Desulforamulus hydrothermalis Lam5 = DSM 18033: one gene and its partner. The protein of the gene in region 1 interacts with the protein of each later gene in a pairwise test. Links are inferred from orthologs where the notes say so. Each region holds a gene or a part of one and is shown in the gene's direction. Other genes may lie near its edges.

The links.
Region 2: the proteins of ftsZ (region 1) and zapA interact in binary tests that used the Bacillus subtilis proteins (3 or more experiments, as listed by UniProt). The link is inferred for Desulforamulus hydrothermalis Lam5 = DSM 18033 from one-to-one orthologs.

What each region holds. Positions count from the first base shown.
Region 1 is NZ_CAOS01000012.1:43,635-46,949, forward strand. The notes cover bases 203-3,192. They hold ftsZ (cell division protein FtsZ), read left to right. Parts: upstream 203-1,166; coding sequence 1,167-2,219; downstream 2,220-3,192. Other genes in these bases: DESHY_RS09560 (cell division protein FtsA), read left to right, coding at 203-1,128; DESHY_RS14285 (hypothetical protein), read left to right, coding at 2,405-2,551; spoIIGA (sigma-E processing peptidase SpoIIGA), read left to right, coding at 2,751-3,192. Also shown: DESHY_RS09555 (small basic family protein), read left to right, coding at 1-65; more of DESHY_RS09560, read left to right, coding at 145-202; more of spoIIGA, read left to right, coding at 3,193-3,315. UniProt on the Bacillus subtilis protein: Essential cell division protein that forms a contractile ring structure (Z ring) at the future cell division site. The regulation of the ring assembly controls the timing and the location of cell division.
Region 2 is NZ_CAOS01000003.1:206,943-210,008, reverse strand. The notes cover bases 198-2,938. They hold zapA (cell division protein ZapA), read left to right. Parts: upstream 198-1,302; coding sequence 1,303-1,575; downstream 1,576-2,938. Other genes in these bases: polX (DNA polymerase/3'-5' exonuclease PolX), read left to right, coding at 1,669-2,938; pheT (phenylalanine--tRNA ligase subunit beta), read left to right, coding at 198-1,138. Outside these bases: more of pheT, read left to right, coding at 1-197; more of polX, read left to right, coding at 2,939-3,066. UniProt on the Bacillus subtilis protein: Activator of cell division through the inhibition of FtsZ GTPase activity, therefore promoting FtsZ assembly into bundles of protofilaments necessary for the formation of the division Z ring.

The sequences.
Region 1 (3,315 bases):
TGGCCTTTGGTGTCCGTTTATTCCAAAATCTCGCCATTATTCGGCGGCATTTATTAAAAAAATAAAGCATTTTTGGCTGTTACATAAAAGGGAATTTCTATTCTATGTTGAATTTTACATTTTAAGTAAACAGTTGCCTGGGAGGTGCCTGGCTTGGCCAGGAAACATATAATTGGTGGACTGGATATTGGTACCACCAAAGTGGTATCAGTAATCGCTGAAGCCGGCCTGCACGGTCACCCTGTGATCAAGGGGTGGGGAGAGTGTGCCGCCCTGGGGATCCGTAAGGGCGTGGTTATTGACAAAACCTCATTAGGCAAATCCATTGCTCATGCTGTGGGTATGGCACAAGCCATGGCCGGCCTGAGTATTAAGGAATTTTATTGTTCGCTGCCGTATGCCAGTCAACCGGCGGGAACTTGTGAAATCACGGATGTTCAATTGTATGAAGCTATAGCCATGGCAGGAGTGACAATTCGCCAAGCATTTTCCTCAGTTATTGCTTCCGCCGAAGCAATTTTAAATCATACGCATAAGCACATTGGCACGGTGTTAATAGATCTGGGGGGGGCACTGACCGGTTTGGCTGTTTATAACCAAGGAGAGCCGGTTTTAACCCGCATGCTGCCTGTCGGCAGTGAACATATCACCAGTGATTTGGCACTGTGTTTGCGAACCTCGCTCAGCGAAGGGGAACGCATTAAGCGGTCCCTTGGTTTGCTCAGACCGGATTCTTCCACGACGCTGACAATCAGCGGTGTCGGAGGGCGGGCAAACAGGACGGTGCCGGCTTGTACAGCCAGTGATATTATAAAATCAAGAAGCCAGGAAATTTTTGAACTGGTTTATCAGGCATTAAGCCAACATGTTAGGCTTGCCTCGTTAACGGGGGGGGTTATTTTAACTGGAGGTGGGTCTTTATTAAAGGGAATAGTGGATTTGGCCGCTTGCCAGATGAATTGCCCGGTGGCAGTGGGTCATCCTGTCAAATTGGCTATGTCTCAGGAGGAGTGGGGCAGCCCCGTATATGCTTCAGTCTTAGGCATGGTGCTCTACGGCGCCAAAGGAAGCACCCGCCGCACAGGAAACCAAACCGGATGGCGTGAAGTAATAAGCAGGTTTATATAAGTGAACGGCTTGACGGCAAAATACGGAGGAGGATAATCATGCTTGATTTTGAATTAGATCTGGATAATTTTGCGAACATTAAAGTAATCGGTGTTGGGGGCGGCGGGAATAATGCGGTCAACCGTATGATCAGCGCCGGGTTAAAAGGTGTTGAGTTTGTCGCGGTTAACACAGATGCTCAATCATTGTTCTTGTCCCAGAGCAACCACAAAATACAGATAGGTACTAAACTGACGAAAGGTTTAGGTGCCGGCGCCAACCCGGAAATCGGCTGTAAGGCGGCAGAAGAAAGTCGGGACGAAATAATGCAGGCTCTTAAGGGAGCTGATATGGTTTTTGTTACCGCCGGTATGGGCGGTGGCACCGGTACCGGAGCAGCTCCGGTGGTGGCGGAAATTGCCAAAGAACTGGGTGCCTTGACGGTTGGCGTTGTTACCAAACCCTTTACGTTTGAAGGCAGAAAAAGGTTAACCCAGGCGGAACAAGGGATTGAAAACTTAAAAAGCAAAGTGGATACCTTAATTACCATTCCCAATGACCGGCTGTTGCAAGTTATTGATAAACATACCTCCATTGTGGAAGCTTTTCGCATAGCCGATGATGTATTGCGTCAGGGTGTGCAGGGCATTTCCGACCTAATTGCCGTACCCGGCTTGATTAACCTGGATTTTGCCGATGTCAAGACCATTATGAAGGATACCGGCTCGGCACTCATGGGTATTGGCAGCTCCACGGGAGAAAACCGTGCTACTGAAGCGGCCCGCATGGCTATTTCCAGCCCCCTGCTGGAAACTTCCATTGAGGGGGCGCGAGGTGTGCTGTTAAACATTACCGGTGGTTCCTCCCTGGGCTTGTTTGAGGTTAACGAAGCGGCAGAAATTATTGCCCAGGCTGCTGATCCGGAAGCAAATATTATTTTTGGTGCCGTCATAGACGAAAGAATGAACGAAGAAGTAAGGGTGACGGTGATTGCCACCGGGTTTGACCATCATGTGCCCGCAAGAAAAGAAAAGAAAAAGCCCGACATGGAAATTAAACCCTTTGCCGGGCAGGACGACCTGGACATTCCTGCTTTCCTGCGCCGACGCTAAGACAGCAGTCTGCCCCCCTAAATAACAGGGGGGTTGTTTTTTGGGACAGAGGTTTAGCAAAACTGCCGGGAGGTTTTGTGATCTTTGCCGACGACTTTGGCAGGGGATTTATAGTGTTTTTTTGTAGCGGATAGCCTGAATGCACCGGGGCAAAATAATTAAGAGAAACAGCCGGAGGTGATGTAATGAAAAAACCACCAGCCAATCAAGAAAGTTTGACCCGTAAAGAAGCGCTGGACAGGGTAAGGAGCCAGCAGCGATTTATTGATCCCAACCGGGGGCCGGCTCGTAAAGATGCAAACCGCCATGATATTAACGATCCTTTAAATTAAGATGTTTGTATTTACTTAAAAAAATGTAAAACCGGCTCTGAAAATAATGGAATTAATTACCATATATTTACATTTTTTTCTAACCCTGGCGTTGTATAATACTGCCAGGGTTTTTTATTGCCGGTAGTGATGGAATATTTAATTTAAACAAGCCATATGATGGTACTAATCAGCCTGTGTAATAACGGGGTAGACATAAATGAGACAAGTGGTCTACTTAGATGAAATTATTCTTGTTAACCTGGTAATGAACTTCACTGTACTCTGGTTAACTTCCAGATTAAACGTCACCCCTGCCGGTTCTCCGGTCAGATTATTAAGTGCTGCGGCTATAGGTTGTCTTTATGCCCTGGCAATTTTTGTTCCCGGGTTTAACCTGGCAGGCAGTTTTTGGGCTAAATTGTTGACTGCCGCGTTGATGGTTCTAATAGCCTTTGGCTATACTTCTTGGCAAAAATTTATGCGTAATTTTCTTTGGTTTATACTGATTGGCTTTACTGTAGGCGGCATTGCGGCGGGATTGCATTATTTGGGGCAAAACATAACGGTGGTGCAATTTAAAGGCCCCCTGGCGGACATGAGTTACCATAAATGGCTGATCTTAACTTGTACGGTACTTTGCTGCCTTGGGGCCGGGAAGTGGGGGATTGACAGCCGGCTTAGGCAGCTGCATTTAAAGGCTGTTAAAATCCCCTTAACTGTTACCCTGTGGGGAAAATCGGTTTCCCTGGAGGCATTGGTGGATACCGGCAACCGGCTGATGG
Region 2 (3,066 bases), on another replicon or contig:
TCCCAGGCAAGATATCGTAGATATTATGCAGCGTTTGCAATTCAGGGTGCAGGAGCAGGGCGATGACTTACTGGTTACCGTTCCCACCTGCCGGCCGGATATTACCGGTGAATGGGATCTGGTAGAGGAAGTGGCCCGTATCTACGGCTTTGACCGGATTCCTGAAACCCTGCCCTTCGGAGCTTCTACCCAGGGCAGGCGGACACCGGAACAGCAGTTGCTGTGGGAGATCAGGGATGTCATGACCGCCTGCGGTTTTTATGAAACCGTTACCTATAGTTTTGTTCACCCCCGCATTTTTGATTTAATGAATTTACCGGCGGACAGCCCTTTCCGCAACGCTGTCAGGCTGCAGAACCCTCTCAGCGAAGAACAGTCGGTGATGCGTACCGTGCTGGTGCCCAGTTTGTTGGAAGTGTTGCAACGCAATTTGCACCGCCAGGTGCAGTACGGTGCTTTGTTTGAAATTGCGCGGGTCTTTTATCCGGTAGAGGGTCAGGCGTTGCCGGAGGAAGTACCGGTGTTAGCTGCGGTGGCCGTTGGCCAGCGGCCTCGAACCTGGAACCAGCCGGCTTTGCCCATGGATTTCTTCTTTATGAAGGGAGTGGCGGAACAATTATTGGCTTCTCTGGGCTTTACCGAAACAGTATTTGCCCGTCACCAGGACCCCAGCTTCCACCCCGGCAGGTGTGCCCGTATTGAAATAAACGGTCAACTGCTGGGTGTTGTGGGTGAGCTTCACCCGGACGTTATTGAAAATTACGAGCTGTCCCAGCGGGCTGTGGCACTGAAGCTGGATTTGCGGCAGCTGATTCTGGTTAAGCGTCCAATTAAGCAGTACCGGGGTTTACCTAAATTTCCCTTGGTGGAACGGGATTTAGCGGTTTTGGTAAAACAGGAAGTGTTGGCTGCCGAGTTGTTGTCTGTCATTAAAAAAGCCGGGGGCAACCTGCTCAAACATGCGGATATTTTTGACGTTTACCAGGGCTCCCAGGTACCGGAGGGTTACAAAAGTGTAGCCATCAGCATGGTATTCCAGGCCCCCGACCGAACCCTCACCGACGAAGAAATCAATGACAAGATGCAGCGCATTACCAATTCCCTGACGGCCCAAACAGGGGCGGTGTTAAGACAGTAAAACACAGGCCTTCACTCCGTTGTCGGTTTCAACAGGTTTGCCGGTCCGCTTGGGCCGGCGCCTGTCCGGATTTTACTAATTTGCCTGGATAATTGTAATAAATGCAGGATTTTGCAGGTTGACAGCGAATTAACAAACAGCAAAGGTTGGGGGAGGTACGTTTCATGTCCGATGTTACTAACAGGGTGGAGGTCGAGATCTTTGGTGAGTACTACACCTTAAAGGGCAATGAATCCCCGGAATACATGATTAAAGTGGCACAAATTGTTGATAAAAAAATGTATGAAATAAGCCAGCGCAATACCAGGCTGTCTGCTAATAAACTGGCTGTATTAACCGCTGTTAACCTGGTGGATGAACTGCTTAAATTGCAGGAGCAGTACAATAACCTGCTGCAAATGATGGATCCTGCCAATGATAACTCCGGCAACTCATGAGCAATCATGAGTTTTATTTTTCATGAACAGTCTTTTTATAAGATAACGTTAATTTGTAAAATATATAATTATTACAAAAACGGAGCGGTGTCCATGCAAAATTTTGAGATTGCCTGGATTTTCAGCGAGCTGGCTGATTTGCTGGAAATCAAAGGCGAGGATTTTTTTAAAGTGCGGGCTTACCGGCGGGCGGCCAAGGCACTGGCTCGTCTGGAGCAGCCGGTGCAGGAATTATACCGGAGCGGCAAGCTTTCCCAGGTGCCGGGCATCGGCAAGGCCATAGCAGCTAAAATAAAAGAAATTATTGAAACAGGAAAACTGGCCAAACACCAGGAACTTCTAAAGGAGATTCCGGCCGGTGTGTTGGCTGTTAGGCAGCTGCCCGGGATCGGGGCCGGGCGGGCCAGGGCCTTGTTTAAAGAATTGGCAATTACCGACTTGACTGAGCTGGAACAAGCCGCCAAGGAACGCAAGGTGCGTTCCTTAAAAGGATTTAGCGCCAAGCTGGAATCAGATATTCTGCATGGCATTGAAATGATGCGTAACCGCCAGAACAGTATCCGGCTGTCGGTAGCCCGGGAATTGGCGGCTGAATTAAAGGAATTCATTAAACTGTTACCGGGCGTTAAGGCGGTGTCTGAGGCCGGCAGTACCCGCCGCTGGCGAGATACAGTAGGTGATCTGGATCTGGTGGTTGCGGCCGACGATCCGGCAACAGTGCTGCATGCCATGGCCGCCTATCCCAGGGTGAAAGAAGTGGTGCGGCAAGAGAGTCAGCGCATGGTTGTTAATACCTGGTGGGGGCTGGCAGTGGACCTGCAGGTGGCAGACCCGGCGGCCTACATAACCACTTTGCACCGTAATACGGGTTGTAAAGCCCATTATGCCAAATTGCAGGAAATTGCCCAACAACAAGGCTTGCACCTGAACCACCGGGGTTTGTTTAACCAGGCCGGGCAACACCTGCCCATACAACATGAACAAGACATTTATGAAACCCTGCAAATGACATATATACCGCCGGAACTGCGGGAGGACAGGGGTGAAGTAGAGGCGGCCCGGGCCGGCCGGCTGCCCGCTGTTATTGAACTGGGTGATATTAAAGGGGATTTGCATATTCACACCACCTGGAGTGACTCGGCTTTGCAACTGGCGGATGTGGTACAGCTTTGCCGCCGAAAGGGCTATGCCTATGCGGCCATTACCGACCATTCCCGTTCCCTCAAGATTGCCAGGGGCTTGGAAATAGAACGGCTGCAGGAACAGCACCGGCTTATCCGGGAAATGAATGAACAAATGGAAGATTTTACCCTGCTCACAGGGGTGGAGGCAGACATCCTGCCCAACGGTGAGTTAGATTACCCGGATGAAATATTAGAAACTATGGATGTGGTAATTGCTTCGGTACACACCGGTTTTAAGCAGAGCAAGCAAGAGATCACCCGCCGGATTATGCGGGCCATGGAAAATGAACATGTGGATATTATTGCC